3 regions of the Agarivorans sp. OAG1 genome follow, and region 1 is predicted to be linked to each of the others. Evidence: predicted binding sites of a transcription regulator. Region 1 holds the regulator's gene; each other region holds the start of a gene.

Region 1 (3,285 bases):
TGATGCTAATGCCGCATTAGAGCTGACTAATTTTATCAGTGCGTCTTGGTTGTCAGGAAAACTAAAGAGCATCAAAGACCACAAAATGACGACTACAAATCTCACTACAATGTTTTCAATTAGCTTCCTTCTAGATCTAGCTAAAAGTAGATAGTTTGGCGTTTGCTCTTTTACTTTTAGCGAGCCATAAAGTGCAGATGAGCTAAAGGGTTCTTTTCCTTGAGTCTTACTCTCTTTCGGCGTAAATGTTCTTCTCAAGGTCTCAGGGATAAACGACTCTTTGAATAGGCCATTGAAACACGATTGGCATATGTATTTGTCTTCAGCCAATCTTAAGGTTTTGGTGTCAACTTTCTTGTTGCAGCTTCTACACCTTACGTTCGTTATCATCTGTAGTATTGATTCCTTCCACATTTTGTCAGCATAAGCTGACCATTGCTATTCTATGCGCGAAAGCCAACTGAGCACAAGGTTGCGGATCAGAGAGCAAAGATCAAATTATGCTTTGTTTAACAGATAGATCGAACGTCATAACGTACTATCATCTTTGCGCAAATCAACTCAAGTTATCCTACTCTTTCTATTCCTTCATTATCGCCGAGTTGCGCAGGCGCGCTTTAAACTGAGGTGAAAGCACAGATGTAAACAAAGCATCGCTTTGTGCGCTTGAACATAGGAGGAAGGTAATGCGGGGCAACCCTTCTTTTGCTTCGTTTTCTTTGGTTGTTCAAAGAAAATGACGTCGCCGTTAGGCGAAACGGGTGCGTTTAGCTAACAGATGAGAAATAAAGCAAATGGAGGCAAGCGTAGCCTTAGGTAAGATAAAGCAACAAAAGCCGCTTAATCAGCGGCTTCGTTTTATCAATTAGTACTTAGTTGTTGGCTTCTTCTCTCTGCTCTAAAGAGTGAGCTTTACCCAAAGTCCAAGTGTCATAATCTCGCAGCAAATAGAGAGCTAAGCATGCAGCGAGCATTGGCCAAGCTGCAAAGAACAATAAGTTATTGAATGGGTCTAGATACTTAGCAAATGAAGAAAATGTTGAACCAGCATGCAGTACCAATACCGCAAGGTAGGTAATGTTTTTCCATAAACCTAAGGTAAAGGCTGCGATAAAGGCGAGTTGTGCAAGCCCCATGGCAATAAGTGTATTGGTGGTTAAATTTAATCCGTAAAAGCCAGAGAACACTTTTATTGCATGCTCTGGCACAAGTACTTTATCTAAAGCCCATATTGTAAACACGAGGGCAATGCTTAGCCTTAAACATAAAAGACCAAGTGATAGTTTTGAGGCTAACTGAGGAGGGTACGACGTTTTCATCCTTTTACCTATTTTAAATTAAGAGCCTGTTTACAGACCGGTAAGCCCCCAATTTGATTACAGTTTATGAGTAATAGTTGGTGAAAATAGTTTGTTGTACGCTGGGTTTAGGCAATAAAAAAGCCGCTCGGTGAGCGGCTTTGTAAAATGTTAATCTTCTTTATCCAATTCTGCTTGGGCGGCTTTTTCTAAGGCCGGGTCTGGCTTGTCTTTTTGCAAGTCGGCGTCGTCGGGGAGCGGCTGGCCTGTGTAGGCGTGCAAAAATGCTTCGCAAAGTAGCTCACTGTTGGTGGCGTGGCGTAGGTTATTTATTTGTCTACGGGTTCGCTCATCGGTCAATATCTTTAGCACTTTTAGTGGGATAGATACTGTGATTTTTTTTACTTGTTCGCTTTTTTTACCGTGCTCAGCGTAAGGGCTGATCCACTCACCATTCCAATCTGTAGACATTCTGCAATACACACCAAACTAAAGAGACCCTATTGTAACGGGGGAAATGCGACTTAGCAATCCAACAGCAAAGACATTTAGACGTCTAGAAGTGTTGACGTCTTTTTTGCTGGTGGTAAAGTGGCAGGATAAATTGAGGGAGTAAATCAGCAATGTCTTTAAAAGATCTACAAGCAGCTACTATAGCAGTGCGCAGCGGTATTGAAAGTGATACCCAACACGGTGCGGTAGTGCCGCCTATTTATTTGTCGAGTAACTACAGCTTTGCTGATTTTAACCAAAAACGCCAGTTTGATTACAGCCGTTCAGGTAACCCTACTCGCCACATTTTAGCCGAGGCCATTGCCGATTTAGAACATGGCGCTGGTGCGGTAATTACTAACACCGGTATGTCGGCGGTTAACCTTGTTACCGCCTTGCTTGAGCCAGGTGATTTATTGGTTGCGCCGCATGATTGTTACGGTGGTAGCTACCGTTTATTCGACAGCCTAGCTAAGAAGAATGCCTTTGAAGTAGCTTTTGTTGATCAAAACGATGATGCAGCTTTAACTCAGTTATTGGCTAAAAAGCCAAAATTAGTGTGGTTAGAGACCCCAAGTAACCCTTTGCTTCGAATAGTAGACATTAAAGCGATTGCCGAGCAGGCACATGCTGCAGGCGCATTGGTGGTAGTAGACAACACCTTTTTGTCGCCTGCTTTGCAAACGCCAATTTTGTTAGGTGCCGACATTGTGGTGCATTCGGCCACTAAATACATTAATGGTCACTCCGACGTTGTAGCAGGTATGGTGGTTGCGGCCAACGAAGAACTGGCCGAGCAATTGGCGTGGTGGGCTAACTGTTTAGGTTTAACGGGGTCGGCTTTTGATTCTTACCTTACCTTACGTGGTTTGCGTACCCTTAAAGCACGTATGAATGTACACCAACAAAACGCCCAAGCCTTGGTGGAATGTTTAAAGCAGCAAGAAGCGGTGGGCGCGATTTACTATCCTGGTTTACCAGAGCATCCTGGGCATGTTTTAGCGCAAAGCCAGCAAAAAGGCTTTGGTGCTATGTTCAGTTTTGAATTGAATTTAGAAGAAAGCCAAATGGTTAAGTTTTTAAAAAGCTTACAGTTGTTTTCTTTGGCGGAATCTTTAGGTGGCGTAGAGAGTCTAATTGCTCATCCGGCTACCATGACGCACGCTGCGATGTCGGCAGAAGCGCTAGCAGAGGCTGGCATTTCTAATCAGTTATTGCGGGTATCGGTAGGCTTGGAAGATTCGCAAGATTTAGTTAATGATTTACAGCAGGCCTTTGCCCAACTGTAGTTTTACCAGCGTTGTAGAGAGGTAAGTCATGTCGGTAAATAGACATGTGCATAAATTTGGTGGCAGCAGCTTAGCTGATGCAGGGTGCTTTAAGCGGGTGGCGGCCATTGTGGCCGAGCATACCCAAGCACAGGATTTAATTGTGGTATCGGCAGCGGGTAAAACCACTAACCGTTTAATCAATATTATTGAGTTGGCTAAACAAG
Region 2 (3,285 bases), 530 kb from region 1:
CGTTTCTGGCTTGGCGCTAGCGGCTGACAACTTAAAGGCCGATACCGCCCAGTTTAAATAGTCATCCCATTGGCTGCGTTTAAGCGGCATACCTTCGCGAATAGCAGGTTCATCAATTTGAATAACTTGAATACCGGCTTGCTGCAGCTCGGCCACTTCATCATTAAGCGCGATAGCGATTTGCTCGGCGATTTGGGCGCGGCTAATATCCTCTCGGGCGAAGCTCCACGTCAAAATAGTCACCGGGCCAGTTAGCATGCCTTTAACCGGCTTGTTAGTTAAGGATTGCGCATAACTGCTCCACTCAATGGTAAGAGGTTTAGCGCGCTCGATATCATCTACAATAATTGCTGGTTTTACACAACGCGAACCGTAACTTTGCACCCAACCAAAGCGGCTAGCAATAAAGCCATCTAATAGCTCAGCAAAATACTCAACCATGTCGTTACGCTCGGCTTCACCATGCACTAACACATCCAAATCTAAGCGCTCTTGACGCTCAATGGCATCCTTAATATGTTGTGCAAGCGCAGCATCATAATCAGCTTGGCTTAGTTGTCCTGCTTTATATTCGCGACGCTGACGGCGAATTTCATTGGTTTGTGGAAATGAACCGATGGTAGTGGTTGGCAAGGGTGGCAATTGCAAACTTTGCTGCTGAATCTCTTGGCGCTGTTCAAAATTTAAAGTACGCTCACGCTCAGCCGGGGTTAAGGCGCTAATTCGCTGCTGCAAGCTGGAGTTGTTTTTCTTGCTAAGGTTTTGCAAAGCGGCGCTGTATTGGCGAGATAGCCGCAGGGCGTCAGCTTCACCGTTTAGCGCTTCATCCAGTATTTGCAGTTCAGATAGTTTTTGCTCCGCAAAAGCCAAACGATACTTAGCATCACCTAAGTCCGTTTCACTCTCTAGATCAAGCGGGCTGTGCAACAAAGAACAAGACGAGGCAAGCCACAAGCGCTCGCCTAAACGAACTTTAAGTGAGCTATAGTTCTCGATAATCTCTGGCAAATTTGCTCGCCATACATTGCGACCATTAATCACACCAGCAGACAGTATCCATGCCTCAGGTAACCAAGTCAGCACTTGCTCAAGCTGTTGTGGAGCAGCAGATAAATCTAAATGCAGCCCGTCTACCGCCAATTGCTTAATCACCTCGGCATTGTCTAACACATCTGCAAAATAGCTGGTCAAAAGCAACTTAGTGGGGCTTAGCTTTGTTTGATAAGCAGCTAACAATGCGTCTTGCCATTTCGAATCGAGCTCTAGGCCCAAGATAGGTTCGTCCACTTGAACCCACTCCACACCTAAATCAGCAATAGCTTGGAAGATCTCGCGGTAAACCGTTAACAACTGTGGCAATAACGACAAACGGTCAAAATCACTGGCTGCTTGGTCGTCATTTTTACCTAGGTACAGGTAAGAAACAGGCCCCAAAATAACTGGCTTAACTGCATGGCCTTGCTCAAATGCTTCGCGAATCTCATCAAACAGTTGCTGCCACTGTAGGCTAAATACGCTATCTTCAGAAAACTCCGGCACAATGTAATGGTAATTGGTGTTAAACCATTTGCTCATGTCTGATGCCGCATGATTACAGCCACAGCCCTGTTGGCCACGAGCAATTGCAAACATGCTATCTAGGTTAATTTGCTCAGACTGATGACGCTTAGGCAGGTTACCTAACAATAATGAGGTATTTAGTACTTGGTCGTACCAAGCAAAATCGCCTACGGTCACCCAAGCTTGACCGCTGTCTTTTTGCGCTTGCCAGTTTTGTTGGCGAATATTTTTGCCAACTTGTAATAACTCTTGCTGCGAAGAGTCACCACGCCAGTAGCTCTCTAAAGCAAATTTTAGTTCTCGTTGCTTACCAATTCTTGGGTAACCCAATACGTGAGTAGTGCTCATATCAATATCCTTTTAGCCGTCTAGATGTATAAATCCATATTGACCAGAGCGAGGCCTCAACACAATTGAAAAGCCATCAAGTTAAATTGAATTTCTCTCAACTCTGCTTAATCCAGTGAAAACTGGTTATACAGAATTAAAGCGATCCCCATACCTATATTGAAAAATATTCATGTTAAGCCATCTAACTTGGCACTTATATGTACAAACAAACCTGAACTACCTAAGCTGCAAATTCGCCCAAACACTTAAAGGAGCTAGTCAGATAAATGTTAGAGATAAAGCATTTACGTTGCATTCAAGCTATTGCTGCTAGCTCTTCTTTAAAATCAGCTGCTGCTAAGTTGTTTATTACAGATTCGGCGCTATCTCACCAGCTAAAAGACTTAGAGCAACGCATCAATAGTCACCTAGTGTTAAGAAAGCAGCAGCCCTTGCAACTTACTCAACACGGCCAGCAACTGCTTAATTTAGCTCAGCAAGTACTGCCTTTAATTGAACAAACCGAGCAACAATTTAGCGCCGCCCAACAACAGCAAACACGTTTAAACATTAGTGTTGATTGTCATGCTTGTTTTCAATGGCTATTACCAGCTTTGCAGCGATTTCAGCAAACTTGGCCAGAGGTAAATAGCCATTTTTGCCAAGATAAAGACTATAACGGCCTGCCCTTGTTACAACGTGGGGAAGCTGACATTCTACTAACGTCTGAAGTAAGCCCAGAGGAGCAAATCCACTTTGAGCCTTTGTTTGAATATGAAATGGTACTTATTTGTCCAGCTCAACACCGCTTAAGCAGCCAAGCGACAGTAAAAGCCTCCCAGTTGAGCCAAGAGACCATCATTAGTTACCCGGTAACGCCACAACGCTTAGACTTATATCGTTACATTCTTCAGCCCAGCCAAGTAGCTGTAAAACAATGGAAACACGCCGATAACCCAGCCATGTTACTGCAAATGGTCGCAGCAGGAATGGGAGTGGCAGCGATGCCTTATTGGGCTGTAGAGCATTATGCGCAGCAACAATTTGTGCACTTGTTGTCGTTTGAACAAGCCTTATGGCGTCCCATGTACGCAGCTTTTAGTAAAAACGCTCAATCAAGTACAGTGCTAAAAGATTTTGTTGAACTTATTTTGCAACAAGCACTCAGCCAACTAAAAGGCAGCAGAGCACTAAGCTTTAAGCATAAATAAAGCGTCAATTTGATTTGACGGATCCGCCAAAAAGAGTTTACTTTTAATAACATAAGGAAAGCTCCCAGCTCGTATTTTAACTTTTGGCATAGGTTTTTGCGATGGTGTCTGACTGGTCTCCAGCAGAGTTTACAGAAAGAAAAATGAGCCTTGTCATGCATTTGGCAGGTTTCATTCCTAGTGC
Region 3 (3,285 bases), 1.0 Mb from region 1:
CATATTATTGTAACGGGCCACTGGAATAGCGAAGAAGAAATGGAGTCGATGCAGCTGTTGTTATCGCGCTCGGTGGATGGAATTATCATCGTAACTGGCGGGTTGAGTGACGAACAGGTGGTCGAGTTTTCAAAGAAAAGACCCATCGTTGCTTTAGGCCGTGAGTTAGAAGCAGCCCGCTTACGTTCGATAAAGATTGAAAACTCAGTGGGCGCTTACATGGCCACCAATCATCTTATTCAATTGGGCCACCGCGAGATTGTGCACATTAAAGGTGCCGAGGGGCATCCCGACGCTCAGCAACGTTATGAAGGTTATTGCCAGGCTATGGAGCATGCAGGTTTGCCTGTGAAGCTGCAGCTGGTTGAGCAGGGCGATTTTACCGAACAAGGCGGTTTTGATGCGGTGCAACGTTTGTTAACCAACAAGCGTCAGTTTAGTGCTATTTTTGCTTCTAATGATTTAACCGCACATGGTGCAATGTTGGCTTTATACAAAGCCAAGCGACCAGTGCCAGAGCGGGTTTCGGTGATTGGATTTGATGATGTGCCGGGCTCGGCGTTTTTCATTCCGCCGCTAACTACAGTGCGTCAACCCATATTTGATACCGGTTATGCTGCCGCCTTAACCATTTTAGACATGCTAAATGGTGGTGCTAGCAACAACTTCCGTATTCCTCCAGTTGAATTGGTGAAACGCGAAACCACCCAAGCACATATCCTCTAGTTAAAGCTTGCGAGTTTGCTGCCTAAGTCGTTTATAATCGGCTTAGGCAGACTTAATTACGTAGCTATGAAAACCAATTTAATCACTCGCCCTGGCTGGCATAAACTCGATGAAGAATTAAAGTATTTGTGGAAGGTTAAACGCCCACAAGTAACTCAAGCAGTATCCGAAGCCGCAGCACTGGGTGATCGCTCAGAAAACGCGGAATACAAAGAAGGTAAGCGAGAGCTTCGCCGCATCGATTCTCGATTAAGGTTCTTAACCAAACGCTTAGATGCCTTAGAAATCGTTGACCATCACCCCCAACAAAACGGCAAAGTATTTTTTGGCGCATGGGTTGAGCTGGAAAATGATGAAGGCGATATCGTTCGCTACCGCATTGTTGGCACCGATGAAATAGACCCAAAGCTGGGTTACATCACTATCGACTCTCCTATGGCTCGGGCGCTTATCGGCAAACAAGTTGACGATGATGTGTTTGTAAAAACGCCCTCTGGCACTAAAGAGTGGTGGATTAATCTTATTCAATACACTCCTTTCGAGTAGCGGAGCTAATTCTGTTAGCTAACTATTTGCCTTAATGCATATTTAACGAGTAGTTAGCGGCTAAAATCCCGATGTTGAAAATAATTCATCTAAAGCTATGTTTAAGATGAATAGCGTTGACTTACTTTGTCTTCTCTTTAGTATCTAGCGGTATAGACGTCTAAAAGTCTTTAACGGAGAAGGTCAATGGGATTTCACAACGCGCAACAAATCGAAACACTCAATCAAAGCTTAAGTGAGCTTAACCGCGATATTAACGTGTCCTTTGAGTTCTTCCCGCCAACCACCGAGACCATGGAGCAAACTTTGTGGTCGTCTATCGAGCGTTTGCAAACCTTAAAGCCTAAGTTTGTATCTGTAACCTACGGCGCTAATTCGGGCACTCGAGACCGCACTCACAAGGTGATTAAAGCGATTAAAGACCGCACAGGCTTAGCAGCTGCACCGCATTTAACCTGCATCGACTCAACGCCTGATGAGTTGCGCCAAATTGCTCGCGATTACTGGAACAGTGGCATTAAAGACATTGTGGCACTGCGAGGTGATTTACCAGAAGGTTCAGCCAAGCCGCAAATGTACGCCAGCGATTTGGTGGCTTTGTTAAAAGAAGAAGCTGATTTTGATATCTCGGTAGCGGCTTACCCAGAGATTCATCCAGAAGCAAAAAGTGCCCAAGCTGATTTGCTGGCACTTAAACGTAAAATGGATGCCGGTGCCAACCGCGCCATTACCCAGTTCTTTTTTGATGTAGAAAGCTACCTACGCTTTCGTGACCGCTGTGCAGCAATCGGCATTGAAGGGGAAATCGTACCCGGTATTTTGCCAGTATCTAACTACAATACCCTGAAAAAGTTTGCCTCTTTTGCCAATGTAAAAGTGCCAAAATGGCTACACAATCAGTTTGCTGGCTTAGAGCATGACCAAACTACTCGAAACCTAGTAGGCGCCAGTGTTGCTATTGAAATGGTTAAAGTATTATCGCGCGAAGGAGTGAAAGACTTTCACTTTTACACGCTTAACCGCTCGGAATTGTCTTACGCTATTTGCCACACTTTAGGAGTTCGCCCGGCGGAGGCAGTGCCTGCTTAGTGACGAATACAGCTGATAGATAAAAAGCCTAGCAATGCTAGGCTTTTTTGGTCTGGGTAGGTAGTCAATAACAGTAGATTATCTTCAAACGCTTATTAGTTTAGAGATTGACTTCAATAATTTTTGATACCTAGGGTATGCGATTGGGAGCAGCTTTAACTCGTTCAGTTCTTTAAGCAGAATAAACTGAAATTTGAGATTCACTTCACGGCTTTATTATCTAGGTTTAGAGCGTAATCGTTAAGATGCATATCATACGAGGTGACTATTCATGTTTTGGTTTTAGGAATGCTTTAAGCGTTACTTTAATGCAGCGGCAATCAATTACTTTTTTCAGAAACGGCACAGTAAAATTGAATACAAAAAACATCCATTTAGAAACTTTTCTTTTTATTCTTGGGGTTACGTGGAGTTTTGGTAATGTACTAACAATTATTAATCCGGCTTTTGACTCAGTAGATACTAATGTTTTCTGGATATCAAACTTAGCATTTGTTTTCATATCTATGTTTTCATTTTACTTTAAAGCTAAGCGTAAATTAGGAATTATTTATCTTTTATGGCAAGCATTTCTGTTTCTATTTGCTGTGTGGATTATTTACGATATCAATGCCAGAATTTGGATTAGCACTCATGATGATTATTCGATTATTATTTTGTCGCTGCTATTCAACCTACTTTTGTTTTCATTATCTTTTACTATTAAAGTTTTTGATCCCGCTTCTAATTTTATACAGAGTATTAATGCCAAGCGATTTAAGAAAGGCCGCTTTACATTCAACCCTTACGCACATCTCTCAAATATAGCTTCTACTGATAATCCCTTTTTGAAAAAAATTGGCTGGAAACCAAATAATGAGTCTAACAACTTTGCTGATAACGTTAGAAAAGGCGGTAGTGGCACAGCAATTCTCACTCCTCTGG

The links. Region 1 encodes MetJ, which represses methionine synthesis genes. Its sites were predicted from a motif close to TAGACGTCTAGACGTCTA; they were not measured.
Region 2: metE (5-methyltetrahydropteroyltriglutamate--homocysteine S-methyltransferase) is a predicted target of MetJ. The motif match lies at 1,922-1,939, and genes of this name have one in related genera.
Region 3: metF (methylenetetrahydrofolate reductase) is a predicted target of MetJ. The motif match lies at 1,426-1,443, and genes of this name have one in related genera.

What each region holds. Positions count from the first base shown of each region.
Region 1 is NZ_AP028990.1:406,925-410,209, forward strand. Features, by position in the region: gene OAG1_RS01925 (hypothetical protein) at 1-390, opposite strand, end outside; gene OAG1_RS01930 (hypothetical protein) at 873-1,241, opposite strand; gene metJ (met regulon transcriptional regulator MetJ) at 1,470-1,769, opposite strand; gene metB (cystathionine gamma-synthase) at 1,922-3,079, shown strand; gene metL (bifunctional aspartate kinase/homoserine dehydrogenase II) at 3,108-3,285, shown strand, end outside.
Region 2 is NZ_AP028990.1:935,647-938,931, reverse strand. Features, by position in the region: gene metE (5-methyltetrahydropteroyltriglutamate--homocysteine S-methyltransferase) at 1-1,908, opposite strand, end outside; gene OAG1_RS04335 (LysR substrate-binding domain-containing protein) at 2,178-3,101, shown strand; gene OAG1_RS04330 (GGDEF domain-containing protein) at 3,245-3,285, shown strand, end outside.
Region 3 is NZ_AP028990.1:4,155,751-4,159,035, reverse strand. Features, by position in the region: gene OAG1_RS18950 (substrate-binding domain-containing protein) at 1-726, shown strand, start outside; gene greB (transcription elongation factor GreB) at 793-1,272, shown strand; gene metF (methylenetetrahydrofolate reductase) at 1,459-2,361, shown strand; gene OAG1_RS18935 (hypothetical protein) at 2,670-3,285, shown strand, end outside.